Regions from separate parts of the Bradyrhizobium sp. 4 genome, predicted to be linked through region 1. Evidence: predicted binding sites of a transcription regulator. Region 1 holds the regulator's gene; each other region holds the start of a gene.
The links. The regulator PhoB, encoded in region 1, activates phosphate uptake and scavenging genes when phosphate is short. The targets are predictions, from matches to a motif close to TGTCATNNANCTGTCAT.
Positions count from the first base shown of each region.

Region 2: a site for PhoB is predicted at 3,386-3,402, ahead of IVB45_RS16070 (RNA degradosome polyphosphate kinase). Genes of this name have one in related genera too.
Region 3: a site for PhoB is predicted at 1,134-1,150, ahead of IVB45_RS25160 (UDP-2,3-diacylglucosamine diphosphatase). Genes of this name have one in related genera too.

Region 1 is NZ_CP064686.1:7,312,966-7,319,192, reverse strand. Features, by position in the region: gene pstC (phosphate ABC transporter permease subunit PstC) at 1-213, shown strand, start outside; gene pstA (phosphate ABC transporter permease PstA) at 218-1,063, shown strand; gene pstB (phosphate ABC transporter ATP-binding protein PstB) at 1,060-1,881, shown strand; gene phoU (phosphate signaling complex protein PhoU) at 1,892-2,608, shown strand; gene phoB (phosphate regulon transcriptional regulator PhoB) at 2,632-3,339, shown strand; gene IVB45_RS35110 (GcrA family cell cycle regulator) at 3,584-4,096, opposite strand; gene IVB45_RS35105 (aspartate aminotransferase family protein) at 4,552-5,754, shown strand; gene argF (ornithine carbamoyltransferase) at 5,754-6,227, shown strand, end outside.
Region 2 is NZ_CP064686.1:3,501,020-3,507,246, forward strand. Features, by position in the region: gene ppx (exopolyphosphatase) at 1-1,104, opposite strand, end outside; gene IVB45_RS16070 (RNA degradosome polyphosphate kinase) at 1,120-3,312, opposite strand; gene IVB45_RS16075 (DnaA/Hda family protein) at 3,441-4,118, opposite strand; gene IVB45_RS16080 (CDP-alcohol phosphatidyltransferase family protein) at 4,212-4,754, opposite strand; gene purM (phosphoribosylformylglycinamidine cyclo-ligase) at 4,910-5,983, shown strand; gene purN (phosphoribosylglycinamide formyltransferase) at 5,983-6,227, shown strand, end outside.
Region 3 is NZ_CP064686.1:5,273,342-5,279,568, reverse strand. Features, by position in the region: gene IVB45_RS25170 (Lrp/AsnC family transcriptional regulator) at 1-59, opposite strand, end outside; gene thiD (bifunctional hydroxymethylpyrimidine kinase/phosphomethylpyrimidine kinase) at 189-989, shown strand; gene IVB45_RS25160 (UDP-2,3-diacylglucosamine diphosphatase) at 1,174-1,986, shown strand; gene IVB45_RS25155 (glycosyltransferase family 1 protein) at 2,000-3,043, shown strand; gene IVB45_RS25150 (threonine/serine dehydratase) at 3,106-4,089, shown strand; gene IVB45_RS25145 (caspase family protein) at 4,162-5,970, opposite strand; gene IVB45_RS25140 (RbsD/FucU domain-containing protein) at 6,135-6,227, shown strand, end outside.

The DNA.
Region 1 (6,227 bases):
TTCATTATCGGCAACTCGTTCCGGATCTCGTCGTCGATCTTCGCGCCGGGCACCACGATCTCGGCGGCGATCGCATCCGAGTTCGCCGAGAGCGACGGCCTGCACCAGTCCGGCCTGATCCTGCTCGGCCTCCTGCTGTTCGTGCTGACCTTCTTCGTGCTCGCGGCGGCGCGGCTGATGCTGATGCGGCTGGAAAAGAAGGCGGGGAACTAGCGCCATGAACCCGATCTACTCACGCCGCCGCCGCAAGGATATCGTCGTCCGCGGGCTCTGCATCGCCGCAACCGCCTTCGGTGTGACCTGGCTCGCGCTGATCCTGATCACGCTGCTCTACAACGGACTGGCGGGACTCAATGTCCAGCTGTTCACCGAGAACACGCCGCCACCGGGATCGAACGAGGGCGGCCTGCTCAACGCCATCGTCGGCTCGCTGATCATGACCGTGATCGGCGTCGGCATCGGCGCGCCGCTCGGCATGTTCGCCGGCACCTATCTCGCCGAATACGGCCGCAATGACCGGCTGACCTCGGTGATCCGCTTCATCAACGACATCCTGCTCTCGGCACCCTCGATCATCATCGGCCTGTTCATCTACGGCGCGGTGGTGGTGCCGATGCGCGGCTTCTCCGCGATCGCAGGCTCGCTCGCGCTCGCGGTCATCGTGATCCCGGTGGTGCTGCGCACGACCGAGGACATGCTGCTGCTGGTGCCGAACGCGTTGCGCGAGGCGGCCTCGGCGCTCGGCCTGCCGCGTTCGCTGGTGATCAAGCGGATCGCTTATCGCGCTGCCCGTTCGGGTCTCATCACGGGCGTGCTGCTCGCGACCGCTCGCGTCGCCGGTGAAACCGCGCCGCTGCTGTTCACCGCGCTGTCCAACCAGTTCTTCAGCCTCGGCCTAAACAAAACGATGGCGAACCTGCCGGTGACCATCAACAACTTCGTGCAGAGCCCCTATGCCTATTGGAAGCAGCTGGCCTGGAGCGGCGCGCTGCTCATCACCCTGACCGTTCTTGCCCTTAATATTTTCGCGCGCATCCTTGGCGCCGAGAGGACCGCAAAATGAGTGATCTTTCCGTATCGATGAGCGCGTCAGGTGGACTGCCGCACGCGGCAGTGCTGCCGGAGGCGCCCCCCAAGGTGACCGTGCGCAACCTGAACTTCTATTACGGCGAGCACCATGCGCTGAAGAACATCAACCTGACGCTCGGCGCCAACCGTGTCACGGCGTTCATCGGTCCGTCAGGCTGCGGCAAGTCGACCCTGCTGCGCATCTTCAACCGGATGTACGACCTCTATCCCGGTCAGCGCGCCACCGGTCAGCTCATGCTCGACCAGACCAACATCCTCGACGGCAAGCTGGACCTCAATCTGCTGCGCGCCCGCGTCGGCATGGTGTTCCAGAAACCCACGCCGTTCCCGATGACGATCTACGAGAACATCGCGTTCGGCATCCGTCTTTATGAGAAGATATCGAAGTCCGAAATGGACGGGCGCGTCGAGAAGGCGCTGCGCGGCGGCGCGCTGTGGAACGAGGTCAAGGACAAGCTCAACGCCTCCGGCCTGTCGCTCTCCGGCGGCCAGCAGCAGCGCCTCTGCATCGCCCGCACCGTCGCGGTGCGGCCCGAGGTGATCCTGTTCGACGAACCCTGTTCGGCGCTCGACCCGATCTCGACCGCCAAGGTCGAGGAGCTGATCCAGGAGCTGTCCGAGGATTACACGATCGCGATCGTCACCCACAACATGCAGCAGGCGGCGCGCGTCTCCGACAAGACCGCCTTCATGTATCTCGGCGAGTTGATCGAGTTCGACGACACCAGCAAGATCTTCACGTCGCCGTCCGACCGGCGCACGCAGGATTACATCACCGGCCGGTTCGGCTAGGAGACGCGACATGGGTTCTGAACATACCGCAAAGGCCTTCGACACCGACCTCCAGGAACTCACTCGCCTGGTCGCCGAGATGGGTGGCATCGCCGAACGCATGATCGTAGAGTCCGTCGACGCATTGATCCGCCGCGACGTCCCGCTCGGCCAGCGCGTCGTCGCCATCGACACCGAGCTCGACGCGCTGCAGAAGCGCATCGAGGAACGCGCGGTGCTCACCATCGCCCGGCGCCAGCCAATGGCGGTCGATCTGCGCGAGATCGTCGGCGCCATGCGCGTCGCGACCGATCTCGAGCGCATCGGCGACCTCGCCAAGAACATGGGCAAGCGCGTCGCGGCGCTGGAGACGGACTTCCATCCGCTCAAGCTGTTCCGCGGCCTCGAGCACATGACCGACCTCGTGCAGCAGCAGGTCAAGTCGGTGCTGGACGCTTATGCCGCGCATGATTTGCCGGCGGCGATGGCGGTGTGGAAGGGTGACGAGGAAGTCGACGCCATCTGCACCTCGCTGTTCCGCGAGCTCCTCACCTACATGATGGAGGATCCGCGCAACATCTCGTTCTGTATTCACCTGATGTTCTGCGCCAAGAACATCGAGCGGATCGGCGACCACGCCACCAACATCGCCGAGACCGTGTTCTACATGATCGAGGGTCAGGCGATCACCGACAAGCGACCGAAGGGCGACATGACGACCTTCGCCAACACGGTACCGAACACCTGAAGACTTAAGGGAGCGACGACCCGATGGGCGCACGCATTATGGTGGTTGAGGACGAGGAAGCCCTGACCGAGCTTCTCCGCTACAACCTCGAAGGCGACGGCTATGACGTCGAGACGGTGATGCGCGGCGACGACGCCGACACCCGCCTCAAGGAGCACATCCCCGATCTGATCGTGCTCGACTGGATGCTGCCGGGCCTGTCAGGCATCGAATTATGCCGGCGGCTTCGCACCCGTCCCGAGACCAAGCAGCTCCCGATCATCATGCTCACCGCGCGCGGCGAGGAGAGCGAGCGGGTGCGGGGTCTTGCGACCGGCGCCGACGATTACATCGTCAAGCCGTTCTCGGTGCCGGAGCTGCTGGCGCGCGTGAAAGGCCTGCTGCGGCGCGCAAGCCCCGAGCGGCTCGCCACCGTCCTTGCTTTTGGCGACATCGAACTCGACCGCGACAAGCGCCGCGTGGCGCGCTCGGGCCGGCCGATCGATCTCGGTCCGACCGAATATCGCCTGCTGGAGTTCTTCCTGGAGCACCCGGGACGGGTGTTCTCGCGCGAGCAACTGCTCGACAGCGTCTGGGGCCGCGACATCTATATCGACGAGCGCACCGTCGACGTGCATATCGGCCGCCTGCGCAAGCTGCTCAATCTCGGCCGCGAGCAGGACCCGATCCGCACCGTCCGCGGGGCCGGTTACGCGCTGGATGATCGGTTTGCGAAGGCGGAGCAGGTGTAGGGTTGCAGCTTTGTTTCTTGGCAAGCTGTCCCCGAATTCTTCGACGTCGTCCCGGACAAGCGAGCGAAGCGAGCGCTGATCCGCGACCCATAACCACCGAACGTGGTTTGGCGAAGACTCGGAGTGACCTCTTTCGCGCAACAACCGCGCGCTCCGAGTATGGGTCCCGGCCCCCGTGCGCAATTGCGCACTAGGCCGGGACGACACGGAAATTGAACCTTCTTCGCGCGACGACTTGCCGTAATTACCGCGGGCCCGGCTTCACCGGTGCGCGGCGCCGATCCGACGCCGGCTGGTACGCGACGCGCGAGTGCTGGGCGCAATAGGGCAGGCCGGACAGCGCCCGTCCACCGCAGAAGAAGAAGTCCGGGCTCGAGGGATCGCCGACCGGCCAGTGGCAGGTCGCCTCGTTCAATTCCAGCAGCGACAGCCGCTGGCTCATCGGCACCACGTTGTCATAGGTGACCGGATCCGGCTCAGCCTCGACCTCGAAGGCCTGCGCCAGCGCGGTGTTGCCGCGCGAGATCGGGCGGCTCACCCGCATCATGTGCTGCGCGGGGCGCGCCTTGCGCGGCCGCGGCGCTGCCGATGAAGGGCTCTTGGCGCGGCCCGAAAGGCCGAGCCTGTGCACTTTGCCGATCACGGCATTGCGGGTCACATTGCCGAGCTCCGCCGCGATCTGGCTGGCCGAAAGTCCGGCCTCCCAGAGCTTTTTCAGCTGCTCGACGCGATCATCGGACCAGGTCAAAACCGTCATTGCACCCTTTCCCTCGCTGCGCGCCCGCCATCCTGGGGCCTCGCAGCGAATGCCTAAGCCTTCAAAAACCCGTGCCGCCAGAATCCCTTAAGGCTCGCCGGGCGCGTCTTGAACGCCCGAACGTTTACGCCGGTACATAAGGACTTAAAGATCAGAACCACTGCACGAGATGTCGTATCTGACAATCCAAACGCTACAATATGGCGTGACTCCCGCGCAAGAGTCCGCCGACTCGCTTCCACATGTTCCGTGGCTAAATCCCGCAAAATCGGCACCGCAAGACTACGGATTCAGCGTTTCGCGAGGCTTTCCGGGCGGCATTGACACCCGTTTCACCAGGCCTAAGATAGTCGCACGTGCCGCCCTCAAGAGGCGGCACGTTTCGTTTTCCGGGCCGGTCGATGGTGCGTTGCGCAATGCACGCTCACACCGTCCGCAACATTCAAGTGACCGTCATGACTAACAGCGCAGCGCCGCATTTGCTCCCCGTTTTCGCCAGGTCCGACCTCGGTTTCGAGCGTGGCGAAGGCTGCTGGCTGATCGCGACCAGTGGCGAGCGCTATCTGGATTTCACCTCCGGGGTGGCGGTGAATGCGCTCGGCCATGCCCATCCGGCGCTGGTCGCGGCGTTGCAGGAGCAGGCCACGAAGCTCTGGCACATGTCGAACCTGTTCCAGAGCCCGGACGGCGAAAAGCTCGCCGCGCGCCTGTGCAATGAAAGTTTTGCGGATTTTGTGTTCTTCTGCAATTCCGGCGCCGAAGCGCTGGAATGCGTGATCAAGGTCGTGCGCCGTTATCACGCCGCGAAGGGCCATCCCGACCGTTATCGCATGATCACCTTCGAAGGCGCCTTCCATGGCCGCACGCTGGCGACACTTGCCGCGACGGGTTCGGCAAAATATCTCGAAGGTTTCGGCCCCCCGATGGAGGGCTTCGACCAGGTTGCGCATGGCGGTCTCGACGCGGTGAAAAAGGCGATCGGTCCGCAGACCGCCGGCATCCTGATCGAGCCGATCCAGGGCGAGGGCGGTGTGCGTTCGGCAACGCCCGCCTTCCTGAGGGCGTTGCGCCAGCTCTGCGACGAGAAGGGTCTGTTGCTCGCCTTCGACGAGGTGCAAACCGGCATGGGCCGCACCGGCGATCTGTTCGCGTACCGCCGCCTTGGCGTCGAACCCGACGTGATGTCGCTGGCCAAGGCGCTCGGCGGCGGTTTCCCGATCGGCGCCTGCCTTGCGACCGCGGAAGCGGCATCCGGCATGACGCCGGGCTCGCACGGCTCGACCTTCGGCGGCAATCCGCTCGCGATCTCGGCTGCGAATGCCGTGCTCGACGTCATGCTCAAGCCCGGCTTCTTCGATCACGTGCAGAGGATGTCGCTGCTGCTCAAGCAGAAGCTCGCCTCCGTGATCGACCGCCACTCTGATGTCGTCAGCGAAGTGCGCGGCGAGGGCCTCCTGATCGGCATCAAGGCCGTGGTGCCTTCGGGCGATCTCGTTGCAGCCTTGCGCGCAGAAAAGCTGCTCACCGTCGGGGCCGGCGACAATGTCGTGCGTTTCCTGCCGCCTTTGATCGTCACCGAAGCCGAGATCGAGGACAGCGTCGGGCGGCTCGAGCGCGCCTGCACGGCGTTGTCCGGCAACAAGCGGGCGGCAAGCTGATGAGCAAGTCGCCCGACAAAACACCCAAGAAAACACCGAAGCACTTCCTCGATATCAACGAGCTGCCGCTGTCGGAGCTCAAGCTCATGCTCGCCGCGTCCACCGCGATGAAGGCGAAGCAGAAGGCGCATCAGCCGGTCAGGCCGCTCGAAGGCAAGACGCTGGCGATGATCTTCGAGCGCCCCTCGACGCGGACGCGGGTGTCTTTCGATGTTGCCATGCGCCAGCTCGGCGGCGAGCCCATCATGCTCACCGGTGCCGAGATGCAGCTCGGCCGCGGCGAGACCATCGCCGACACCGCGCGGGTGCTGTCGCGCTATGTCGACGCGATCATGATCCGCATCCTCAATCACGACGCCCTTCTGGAGCTTGCGGCGAACGCCACCGTGCCCGTCATCAACGGCCTGACGCGGCGCTCGCATCCCTGCCAGGTGATGGCCGACCTCATGACCTACGAGGAACATCGCGGCCCG
Region 2 (6,227 bases), 3.8 Mb from region 1:
GCGCCAGCCGATGTCGGACAGCAGGCACGCGGCGTGGCGCAGACGGCGGTCCTCCTCGGTCTCGCGCAGCTTCACCACGCGCGCGAGGCGGTCGGTCCAGGCGATCAGCTCGCGCGCGTGCTTTGCCGAACGTGACAGCAGCTGGTTCAGCTCCTCGGCCGCGCAGATCAGTCCGTCCTTGTTGCGTTCGGACTCCGGCAGCTTCTCGTGCAGCAGGCCCTCGCGCACGCCGAAGGTCGAGAACACGATGGTCTTCGGCTTCGCCACCCGAATGATGTGCTCGAGCACCAGTGCGGCATAGGTGAGGAGCGGGCGCCGGGCATCGGCAACGATCTCGATGTCGGCGAGCATGCCGGCGGCCGCAAGCCGGCGGAGACGACGCGAAAAATCGAGCGCCTCGGCCGCCGAAATCGAATAGCCGTGCATCACTTGGAGCGGATAGCCGCTCTGGATGATGTGGATGCGCGCAAGCGCGCGCCAGGTGCCGCCGACGGCGTAGAAGCTGCGGCCGCTCCCTGCCTTGAGCTGTGGCACCCCGTCGAGCGCTTCGCGCACGATGCGGTCGGCGCGTTTCAGGGATTTATGCGCGAGGTCCTGCAGTGCGAGGCCGCCGAGTGGCAGCGTCACGCCGCTGCGCACGGTGTTTTTGCGCACATCGATCAGTTCGAGCGAGCCGCCGCCGAGGTCGCCGACGATGCCGTCGGGATGGTGAATGCCGGAGATCACGCCGAGCGCCGACAGCCGCGCCTCGCGCGGGCCCGACAGGATCTCGATCTTCACCGCGCAGATGCGCTCGGCTTTCGCGATGAAGTCGGCGCCGTTAGAGGCGTCGCGGCAGGCGGCGGTCGCAATCGCAAACACCCGTCCGACCTGCATCACCCGGCACAGCGCACGGAAGCGCTTGAGCGAGGTCAGCGCCTTGTCGACGGCGTCGGGCGCAAGCAAGCCGGTGCTCTGCACCTCGCGGCCGAGCCCGCACAGCGTCTTCTCGTTGAAGATCGGAATGAGGCTCCGCGTCAGTCCCTCGTAGACGACGAGACGGACCGAGTTGGAGCCGATGTCGATGACGGCGACGCTCGAGCCGCGCTTGCGCGGCCGCTTCACGTCGACGATCCCGGATCAGGATTGATGACGTTCATTACGGCGCGTGAGGCGGCGCGGCGAGGATTCCTTGAGCGACTTACCACGGCCAGACAGACTCGGATTTGTCATGAAGTAGTTGTGGACGTTGAAAGGCTCCTCGCCCTTCGCGGTCTTCATACGCGTTGAGGACCCGTCCGGCAACAATTGCCAGCTCTGTTCATTGTCCTTGAGATTCGCGACCATGATCTGTTCGAGAACCTGCTGATGCACCGTGGGATTTTGCAGCGGACACAGCACCTCGACGCGGCGGTCGAGGTTGCGCGGCATCATGTCGGCCGAGGAGATATACACAGCCGCTTTCGCGCTCGGCAGGCCTTGGCCCATGCCGAAACAGTAGATTCGGCCGTGTTCGAGGAATCGTCCGATGATCGACTTGACGCGAATGTTCTCCGACAGTCCGGGAATGCCGGGTCGCAGGCAGCAGATACCGCGCACCACGAGTTCGACCTGCACGCCGGCCTGTGAGGCCTCGTAGAGCGCGTCGATGATGTCGGGGTCGACCAGCGCGTTCATTTTCATCCAGATCGCACCAGGCCGGCCGTGCCGCGCATGCGCGGTCTCGCCCTGGATGTGCTCGATGATGCGCTTGCGCAAGGTCAGCGGCGAGACCGCCATCTTTTCCAGATCGCTCGGCGCGGCATAGCCGGTGATGAAGTTGAACACGCGCGCGGCGTCGCGGCCGATGGTCGGCTCCGAGGTGAAGTAGGAGAGGTCGGTGTAGATGCGCGCGGTCACCGGGTGGTAGTTGCCGGTGCCGGTGTGGACGTAGGTCGTGAGGCTGCCGCCCTCGCGGCGCACCACCATCGAGAGTTTCGCGTGCGTCTTCAGTTCGAGGAAGCCGTAGACGACCTGCACGCCGGCGCGTTCGAGGTCGCGCGCCCAGCGGATGTTGGCTTCCTCGTCGAAGCGGGCCTTCAGCTCGATCAGCGCGGTGACGGATTTGCCGGCTTCGGCGGCTTCCACGAGCGCACGCACGATCGGCGAGTTGCTGGAGGTGCGGTAGAGCGTCTGCTTGATGGCGACGACGTCGGGGTCGCGCGTGGCCTGCTGGAGAAACTGCACCACGACGTCGAAGGATTCGTAGGGGTGATGGACGACGAGGTCCTTCTGTCGGATCGCAGCGAAGATGTCGCCGCCTTGCTCGCGCACGCGCTCGGGATGGCGCGGCACATAAGGGGTGAATTCCAGGTCGGGCCGGTCGAGGCGGGTGAGCTGCGAGAGCTCGTTCATGGCGAGCACGCCGTCGACCAGGAACACCTCGTCGTCGGCGGTCGACAGCGCGTGCTGCACGAAGCTGCGCAGCTGTTCCGGCATCTTGGCGTCGATCTCGAGTCGGATCACGGAGCCGCGGCGACGGCGCTTCAGCGCCGTCTCGAACAGGCGGACGAGATCCTCGGCCTCTTCCTCGATTTCGAGTTCGGAGTCGCGGAGGACGCGGAATGCGCCCTGGCCGTGCAGATTGTAGCCGGGGAACAGGCGGTTGATGAACAGAGCGGTGGCCTGCTCCAGGGAGATCAGCCGGACGACCTTGCCCTCGGCCGGCAGGCGGATGAAGCGGTCGATCTTGCCGGGCATGCGGATCAACGCGTTCATCTGCTTGCCGTCGGCGGCGCGCGTGAGCTGGAGCGCGATGGTGAAGCCGAGGCTCGGAATGAACGGGAAGGGGTGGGCCGGGTCGATCGCGAGCGGCGTCAGCAGCGGGAACACGTTGCTGAGGAAGTAGTCCTCGATCCAGGTTCGTTCCGCCTTGGTGACCTCCTTGCCCTCGACCAGCACGATGCCCTCGCCGGCAAGCGTGCCGCGCAGGTCGCGCCAGATCGCCTGCTGGTCGGACGCAAGCTGCGAGACGGTCCGGTTGATGAGCGCGAGCTGCTCGGACGGGGTCAGACCGTCGGGGCTGCGCTCGGCAATGCCCTCGCGCACCTGGGCCTTGATGCCGGCGACGCGGACCATGAAGAACTCGTCGAGGTTATTCGCTGAAATCGACAGGAATCGCACCCGCTCCAGCATGGGGTGGCTGGGATTGACCGATTCCTCCAGGACGCGGCGGTTGAAGTGCAGCCAAGAGAGCTCGCGATTGATGAACCGCTCGGGGCTCGATGCGATCGCCGGCGGGCCTTCGGCTTCCGGGGCTTTTTCTTTAACTTCAACAGCTTGCGCAGAGTCCATCAGAAGTCGATCCATCCAGTTCGCCCCAATTTGCGACTTACGCGCAAAATCCGCGGGAGCATGTGTTAGAGCGATGACGTTTCGATGACATTGATGTTCCGCCGCCCGGCCGCGTCAAGCCGCCTTGGTCAGACATCCCGGAGCAGCTCGGCTGCCAGGGCCCGGGTGACGGGACGGCCAAGGCGCAGGGCCTCGGTGTCCAGCAGGTCGACAGCCCGTCGGGCGGCGGCCGAGGACCGCTCCAGGCGAGTGGCGAGGTAGCCGACCACGCTCTCGTCCACCGCGAGCTGGCGGTCGGCGCAGAATTTGACGATCAGGCCGCGGAAGAGCTGGTCGTCAGGCGGCAGCAGCGAGATAACAGGGACGGCGCGGAGCCGCGAGCGCAGGTCGGCAAGCTCGATCTCAAGAGAAGCGGGCGCCTCGCGTCCGGTGAAGAGGACGTAGGCGCCGTCCTCGCGCGCCAGATTCATCAGATGGAACAGGGCGCGCTCGTCGAATTCCCTGGCCTTGGGGTCCTCGACCACCAGCGCGCCGGTGGCGAGCGCGGCCGGGACGGCTTCGGCGGTCAGCCCATTGGCCGTGGTCGAGCGGGCGCCTGAAGCCTCGGCCCAGATCGCGGCGAGATGGCTCTTGCCGCTTCCTTCCGGGCCGGCCAGCCACATGATCCGGTTCGGCCATTCCGGCCAGGCGTCGATGAGGGCAAGACCGGCGGCATTAACGGGGCCTTCGAGGAAATTGTCCCGGCTCAGGCTCTCCGCATGCGGAAGCGAAAACGCCAATTGTCGGGGATGAACGCGGCCTGGCACGCTTGCTTTGCTCCATGCCGGCGTGCCGGCTTCGTTTGACGAGATGCGACTTCATCGAGCGGGAGTTGGCCTTTTACGGGGCCGCTTCCCAACTCACTTGGCCTCGATCGTGCTCATGTGCCGCAACCACTCAACGAGATAGAGCGACACGGAGGAGAGCGTGAAGACCGTTACGAGGCCCATCAGGATGATATCATAAGGACCGGCTTTGAAGCCGAAGGCGAGGGCGGCCAGCACCAGCGCTGCGAACGCCACCTGGGCCACAGTGTTTAGCTTGGATACCTTCGAAGGCTTCATCTCCACAGGGCGGTCGAACAGCCACGATATGATCACGGCGGCGACGATCATGATGTCGCGCGAGACCACTAGGATGACGATCCAGCGCGGAATCGCGCCCCAGATGCCCAAGGCCATGTAGATCGAGACCAGCAGCGCCTTGTCGGCGAGCGGGTCGAGCAAGGCGCCGAGCTCGCTCGTCATGTTGAAGCGCTTGGCAAGGAAGCCGTCGACCGCGTCGCTGATGCCGGCGATCAGGAAGACGGCGAACGCCACCTCCATTTGGCTCGACACGATGGCCCAGACGATGATCGGGACCAGCATGATGCGGCCCAAAGTAATGATGTTCGGTATACTCACACGGCGCTTCCCGGCACCCGGCCTGACCTCGAATTCGGCCCTTTGGAGGCTGAACCGGTTGATATCTCTACATAGTATACGGAGACGCGCCATGCGAGCCATTGCGCGTCCCCGGAATTCGACGTAACCAGCCGCAAACCCACTGGAAATCGGGCATGACCGACCGGAAAAACGGCCTCACTTACGCTGATTCAGGCGTCGATATCGACGCGGGCAACCGCCTGGTCGACCTGATCAAGCCAATGGTGCGCGCAACCGCGCGGGCCGGCGCCGACGCCGAAATCGGCGGATTCGGCGGCCTGTTCGACCTCAAGGCGGCCGGTTTCAAGGATCCCATCCTGGTGGCCGCGACCGATGGCGTTGGCACCAAGGTCAAGATCGCGATCGAGACCGGCCTGCATGGCGGGATCGGCATCGACCTCGTCGCCATGAGTGTCAACGACCTCGTGGTGCAGGGCGCCGAGCCGCTGTTCTTCCTGGACTATTTTGCCTGCGGCAAGCTCGATCCGGAGGCGACCGCATCGATCGTCGCCGGTGTCGCCGAAGGCTGCCGCGAATCCGGCTGCGCCCTGATCGGCGGCGAGACGGCCGAGATGCCCGGCCTCTACAAGGACGGCGACTACGACCTCGGCGGCTTTGCCGTCGGCGCCGCGGAGCGGGGCACGCTCTTGCCGCGCAAGGACATCGCCGCCGGCGATGCCGTGATCGGGCTCGCCTCGTCGGGTGTGCACTCCAACGGTTTCTCGCTGGTGCGGAAGATCGTGGAACAATCCGGCCTCGGCTTCGGGGCGCAGGCGCCGTTTGCGCCTGTCATGACGCTCGGCGGCGCGCTGCTGACGCCGACGCGGCTCTATGTCAAATCCTGCCTGCGCGCGATTCGCGAGACCGGCGCGGTGAAGGGGCTTGCCCACATCACCGGCGGCGGCTTCACCGACAACATTCCGCGCGTGCTGCCGAACCATCTCGGTGTCGGTATCGATCTGGCGCGCCTGCCGGTGCTGCCGGTGTTCAAATGGCTGGCAGCCCAAGCCGGCATCGCCGAGCTCGAAATGCTGCGGACCTTCAATTGCGGGATCGGCATGATCGCGATCGTCGAGCCGGACAAGGTCGACGAGGTCGTGGAGGTCTTCACTGACGCCGGTGAGACCGTCGCACAGCTCGGTACCGTGATCCCGGCTGAGGGCGAGCACCGCGTCATCTATAACGGCCACCTCGATCTGGCGCTTTGATGAAACGCCGCGTCGCCATCCTGATCTCCGGTCGCGGCTCCAACATGTCCGCGCTGATCGGGGCCGCTGCTGCTGCGGATTTCCCGGCGGAAATTTCGCTCGTCATCTCGAACAAGGCCGACGCGCAGGGGCTGGAAAGGGCCAAAGCGAGCGGCGTGAAGACGCTGGTGATCGAAAGCAAGCCGTTCGGCAAGGACCGCGCCGGCTTCGAGAAGTTGCTGCAATCAGCGCTCGATCAGCACGG
Region 3 (6,227 bases), 2.0 Mb from region 1:
TTGGCGACCACATAGGATTGGCCGAGCTTGCATTTGATCTGGACGAAAAAGGGAACCATCGCGGTCACTCCGAAAGCATATCTGGCGGCTAATAGGCCAAACCCGGCCGGATTTAGCAAGCGAACTTGCTGGACTGGGAGAGGCGCGCTAGGACGGGCCATGGCTTCGAAAACGCTGGAAATCGCCCTATGACGACGCCCGTAGCGCTGACCATTGCCGGCTCCGATTCGAGCGGCGGCGCCGGCATCCAGGCCGACCTGAAGACCTTTGCCGCGCTGGGCGTTTTTGGCGCGTCCGCCATCACGGCGCTGACCGCGCAGAACACCCGCGGCGTCACCGGCATTCACGCGGTGCCCGCCGAATTCGTCACCGCGCAGATCGACGCGGTGTTTTCCGATCTCGATGTCGGCGCGGTCAAAATCGGCATGGTGGCGCAAGCCGCCAGCATCGATGCGATCGCGGCCGCGCTGTCGCGCTGGGCGCCCAGGCATATCGTGCTCGATCCCGTGATGGTGGCGACATCGGGTGATCGCCTGCTCGCCTCCGAAGCGGTCGACGCCCTGCGCATCAAGCTGATGCCGCTGGCCTCGGTGATCACACCCAATCTGCCCGAGGCCGCGGCTCTGCTCGGCGAACCGGTCGCGGCCAGCGAGGCCGAAATCGAGAGCCAGGGGCGCCGGCTGCTGGCGCTCGGCTGCAGGGCGGTCCTGATCAAGGGCGGGCACGGCGAGGGCGCCGAGAGCATCGACTATCTCGTCGATGCCAGCACCACGATCGCGCTGGCCGCGCCGCGCGTTGCCACTCGCAACACCCATGGCACCGGCTGCTCGCTGTCCTCGGCGGTCGCCGCCGGGCTCGCCAGGGGCGAGGATCTTGAGCGCGCCGTGCGCAACGCCAAGGCCTGGATCAGCGCGGCGATCGCGGCCGCCGACCGCTTCAGCGTCGGCCACGGCCACGGCCCGATCCATCATTTCCACAAATTCTACTGACGCCGGTCGCGAGCGCGCCGCAGCTCCGGGTTCTTGCGGAGGCCGCTGCGACGCCATGTCGCCTGATTGTCGCATGCGACTGATATTCGCGGGGTGGGCGAGGCAAGCGCGATTCGTATCCGAAGGTGCCTCAAAGGTTCAATTGGTCATCCCCCTGTCACGGGACATTGTTACAGGCTGGCGCATGGGAAGTTACGATGTGAGTGACGAGAGCCCAGAGCGGCGCTTTCGCACGTTGTTCATCTCCGACGTTCATCTCGGAGCCCGCGGTTCACAAGCCGACCTTCTGCTCGACTTCCTGCGTTTCCATGATGCCGACACGATCTATCTCGTCGGCGATATCGTCGATGGCTGGGCGCTGAAATCGAGCTGGCATTGGCCGCAATCGCATAACGACCTCGTCCAGAAGCTTTTGCGCAAGGCGCGCAAGGGCGCCAAGGTCATCTACATCCCCGGCAATCACGACGAGTTCCTGCGCAATTATTACGGCACGCATTTCGGCGGCATCGACGTGGTCGAGAACACCGTCCACACCGGCGCGGACGGCAAGCGCTATCTCGTCATCCACGGCGACATCTTCGACCTCGTGGTGCAGAACGCACGCTGGCTCGCCCATCTCGGCGACAAGGCCTACGACTTCGCGATCCAGCTCAATCGCTTCGTCAACTTCTTCCGGCGCATGTTCAAGGTGCCCTATTGGTCGCTGTCGCAATGGGCCAAGCAGAAGGTCAAGAACGCCGTCAACTATATCGGCGCATTCGAGCAGGCGCTCGCCGCCGAGGCGCGGCGCCACGACGCCGACGGCGTGATCTGCGGCCACATCCATTACGCGGTGATCCGCGACGAGGGCGGCATCCGCTACATGAATTGCGGCGACTGGGTCGAGAGCTGCACGGCGCTGGTCGAGCACGACGACGGCCGTTTCGAGATCATCACCTGGGCGGACCAGGCCGAGAAGCCGGCGCAGGTCCCGCAGGTTGCAGCCAGAGCTGCATGACAAAGGCAGCCTGATGCGCATCCTGGTCGCGACCGACGCCTGGCACCCGCAAGTCAACGGTGTGGTTCGGACGCTGACCAAACTTGCTGACGGTGCCAAAAGCCTCGACGTCGAATTCTCGTTCCTCACGCCGCAATCGTTCCGCACCTTTGCGATGCCGAGCTATCGTGACGTGCGGCTGGCCATGCCGCGGCCGGGCAGAATCGCGAAGCTGATCGAAGAGGCGCACCCCGACAGCATCCACATCGCGACGGAGGGGCCGATCGGCCTGATGGTCCGCCGCTATTGCCGCCAGCGCAAGCTGCCCTTCACGACCAGCTTCCACACCCGCTTTCCCGAATATGTCCGCGCCCGCGTGCCGGTGCCGGGCTCGCTGATCTGGCGGGCGCTGCGCCGATTCCACAGCCCCAGCCGCGCCGTGATGGCGGCAACGCCGGCGCTTGCCTGCGAGCTGACCGAGCGCGGCTTCGACAATGTCGTGCTGTGGCCTCGCGGCGTCGACACCCATTTGTTCCATCCCCGCGCGATTGATCTCTGCCTGCCGACGCCGGTGTTCCTCTCGGTCGGCCGGGTCGCGGTGGAGAAGAATCTCGAGGCCTTCCTCGACCTCGACCTGCCCGGCACCAAGGTGATCGTCGGCGACGGTCCGGCGCGTGTCGCGCTGGAGCAGGCCTATCCGGACGCGATCTTCCTCGGCGAAAAGCACGGCGAGGAGCTGGCGGACATTTACGCTGCCGCCGATGTCTTCGTGTTTCCGAGCAAAACCGACACCTTCGGCCTGGTCCTGCTCGAGGCGCTGGCGAGCGGCCTGCCGGTCGCGGCGTTTCCGGTGAAGGGGCCCCGCGACGTGATCGGCGATGCGCCGGTCGGCGCGCTCGATCACGATCTGCGCAGCGCCTGCATCGCCGCGCTGGACATCTCCCGGCAGGATTGCGTCGAATTCGCCGCCAACTACACCTGGGAGGCCTCGGCCCGGGCTTTTATCGACAGCATTTTGGCGGTCGGCGCGGTGCTGCCGGGCCGGAACGGGGCGGAGCCGGCGCGATTCGTCGCCTGAGAGCCAGAATGCTCGCGCGGAGATGCCTTGCCCGCGCCTCATCCGCCGCGATAACATCAGGCATGACAGAACAGCTCCTCCCGATCGGCCCTGCCGATATCGATGCCGCAGCGCGCGTGATCGCACCCTTCGCCGTCCGCACGCCGCTGTTGTCCTTTCCCGTGCTCAACGAACGCGTCGGCGCAAAGGTCTATCTCAAGCCGGAGATGCTCCAGCGCACCGGCTCGTTCAAGTTCCGCGGTGCCTTCAACAAGGTCGCCTCGATCCCGCAGCACAAGCGCGCCGGCGGCGTGGTGGCGTTCTCCTCCGGCAATCACGCCCAGGGCGTGGCGGCGGCGGCCAAGATCCTCGACATGCAGGCGACCATCGTGATGCCCGCGGATGCGCCGTTGTCGAAGCGCGAGCGCACCAAATCCTACGGTGCCGAGGTCGTGCTGTACGACCGCGACCGCGACGACCGCGAGGCGATCTCGCGCGGCATCGCCGAGAAGCGCGGCGCAACGCTGGTCAGGCCCTATGACGATCCCTTCGTGATCGCCGGCCAAGGCACCGCCGGCCGCGAGATCGCCGAGGACATGGCGGCACTTGGTCTCGCCCCTGACATCGTGGTGGCGCCGGCCTCCGGCGGTGGTCTGATCGCGGGCGTCGCGACGGCCGTGAAGGCGCGCTATCCGCTGGCGCAAATCGTCGTCGCCGAACCCGAGGCTTTCGACGATCACGGCCTGTCGCTGACCGCAGGTCATCGCGAGCCGCACGGGCCGGCAGGCCGCACTATCTGCGATGCGCTGATGGCCCTGATCCCCGGCGAGATGACGTTCGCGATCAACAGCAAGCTGCTCGCGCGCGGCGTCACCGCCTCGGACAAGGAAGTCGGCGCGGCCGTCGCGTTTGCCTATCGCGAGCTGAAGCTCGTGGTGGAGCCGGGCGGAGCGGTCGGCCTGGCCGCGCTGCTTGCGGGGCGACTCGATGTTGCCGGCAAGAACGTCGTCATCGTGCTCTCCGGCGGCAATGTCGACGCCGATCTGTTTGCGGAGCTGGTGGCCTGATAGTCTAATCTTCTGACATGAAGAAGGGCAGAGCGTCATCGCTCTGCCCCTTTGTTGTGTGGCCGACCGCGATCAGTGCATGAAGCCGCGGTGGTTGTTGCCGCCGTTACCGCCCGGGCTCTGGTTCATCGACTGCCGGAAGTTGTTGCTGCCGCTATTATTGACGATCCGGTTGGTCGTGTTGAACTGCGGGCGGGTGTTGTTCTGCACCTGCACCTTGTTCACGGGGTTGTTGTTGATCTTCGCGCCGTTGTCGATGCGGATCGGGTTGTTCTGCGTCTGAACCTTGACGGGCTTCGTATCGATGCTCGTGCCACCCTTGCCGACATTCACCGGCATGCTCACGATCTTGCCAGGAGTGCCATTGGTCGTGCCATTGGTCGTGCCGTTAGCAGTACCGTTCGGCGTCTTGTTGGTCGCAGGCAGCGTCACGATCTTGCCGATGCCGCCATTGTTGTTGGTGGTGTTGGTCGGCGCGGGCAGGGTCACGATCCTGCCCGGGGTCTGCGACGGCGTGCCGTTCGGCTGGTTGTTGCCCGCCGGCAGGTTGACGATCTGGCCGCCATTGCCGAGCTTGCCGATGCCGTTGTTGTCGCCCGACTTCTGCACGATCGGCAAATTGCCGTTCACTTGCGCGCCGCCATTACCCTGCTGCAGCGGCATGTATTTGGGCTGGCCGAGATTGCCGATCTTGAAGGTCGGGGCGATATTCTGCGGCGCCAGGAACTTGGTCGCCTGCATCAAGGGGATCTGCTTCGGCTGCATCTGGAGCTTCAGCGCGACCTGCGCATAGGGCGTGTTGCCGTAGCTGTCGTAGAAGTTCTTGTAGGCGACCGGCGAGTTTGCGAGCACCGTCTTGTGCCAGGCCTGCGTGAGCAGCAGGTTGTTGAGCAGCCAGCGGACGTGATCGCACAGCGGGTCGTGCGGATACATCGTGATGAACTCCTGATAGTACTCCGGCCGGGCTTCGGACACCACGTAGTCATAGGCCTGGCGGGTCGAGCGGCTCGGCAGGTTGGAGGCCATCTGCACCACAGGCGCATTCACCGGCGCGCGGTTGGCGGCAACGGCGGTGTCGCCGAAGAAGGTGAAGTCGGACGTCAGCGACGAGCTCTCCCACGGGATCTGCGCGCCGCTGGTGGTCTGGTTCACTTCGAGGCGCACGCGCTTGAACAGCTGCTCGATCGGCACGTTGGGCTCGCGCGCGACGTTCAGGAAGGCCTGCGTGTAGGGGCTGTGGCCGCCGGTGCCGTCCTGCGCTTCCGCGCCCGGCGCGGTCGAGTAACCGACGATCGAACCGTTCGGGGCATCGACGATGGCCAAGCCACGGCCGGCATCATTCACGTTCGGGAACGGGTTGTTGCGGCAGGCATCGAGGATGACGATGCGCATGCGGCTCGGGATCGTCTCCAGCGTCGACATCACGTCGACCAGGCGGACGGAGTTGTTGACGAGCTCGGTTTGGCTCGAGACCTTGGCGTCGACGGGAACGAGGTAATTCTCGCCGGCGAGCTGCACGCCGTGACCGGCGTAGTAGACCATCGCCACCGTGTTCGGACCGCGCGCCGACACTTTGGCGGAGAAGTCCTGCACCACGCGAAGCATGTCGTTCTGGGTCAGGTCGGTCGCGGCGACCACTTCGAACCCGGCCGAATTCAGGAATTTCGCCATGGACTCCGCGTCATTGTCGGGGTTGGCGAGCTGCGGCGCGTTCTGGTAGTTCGAATTGCCGATCACCAGCGCCACGCGCTGTTCCGGGCCTTGCAGCGCGGTGGGGGCCGGCTCGACCGGGGCGACTTGCGCGGAAACAGGGCCGCAGGCGAAGCCGAACAGGCTTCCCAGCAGGCTGGCCGTCATCAGGAAAGGTTTTAGGCGGAACATGGCGTGCTCCTTTGGCACTGATCTCGATACGAGATTGGTTGCCGGGGAGCTTGGCCGCGTTCGAGTTTGAGGTCCGTGATCACCATCACCATGGTAGGCTGCGTGATCTGAATCACGCTTGGAACCCGCCGGGGTGGATGCACGATGGGAGGAAAGTCCGTCACATGCTGAAATCGATCGATCCGATCCTCACGCCCGACCTGCTCTGGCTGCTGGCTTCGATGGGCCATGGCGACGACCTCGTTTTCGTCGATGCC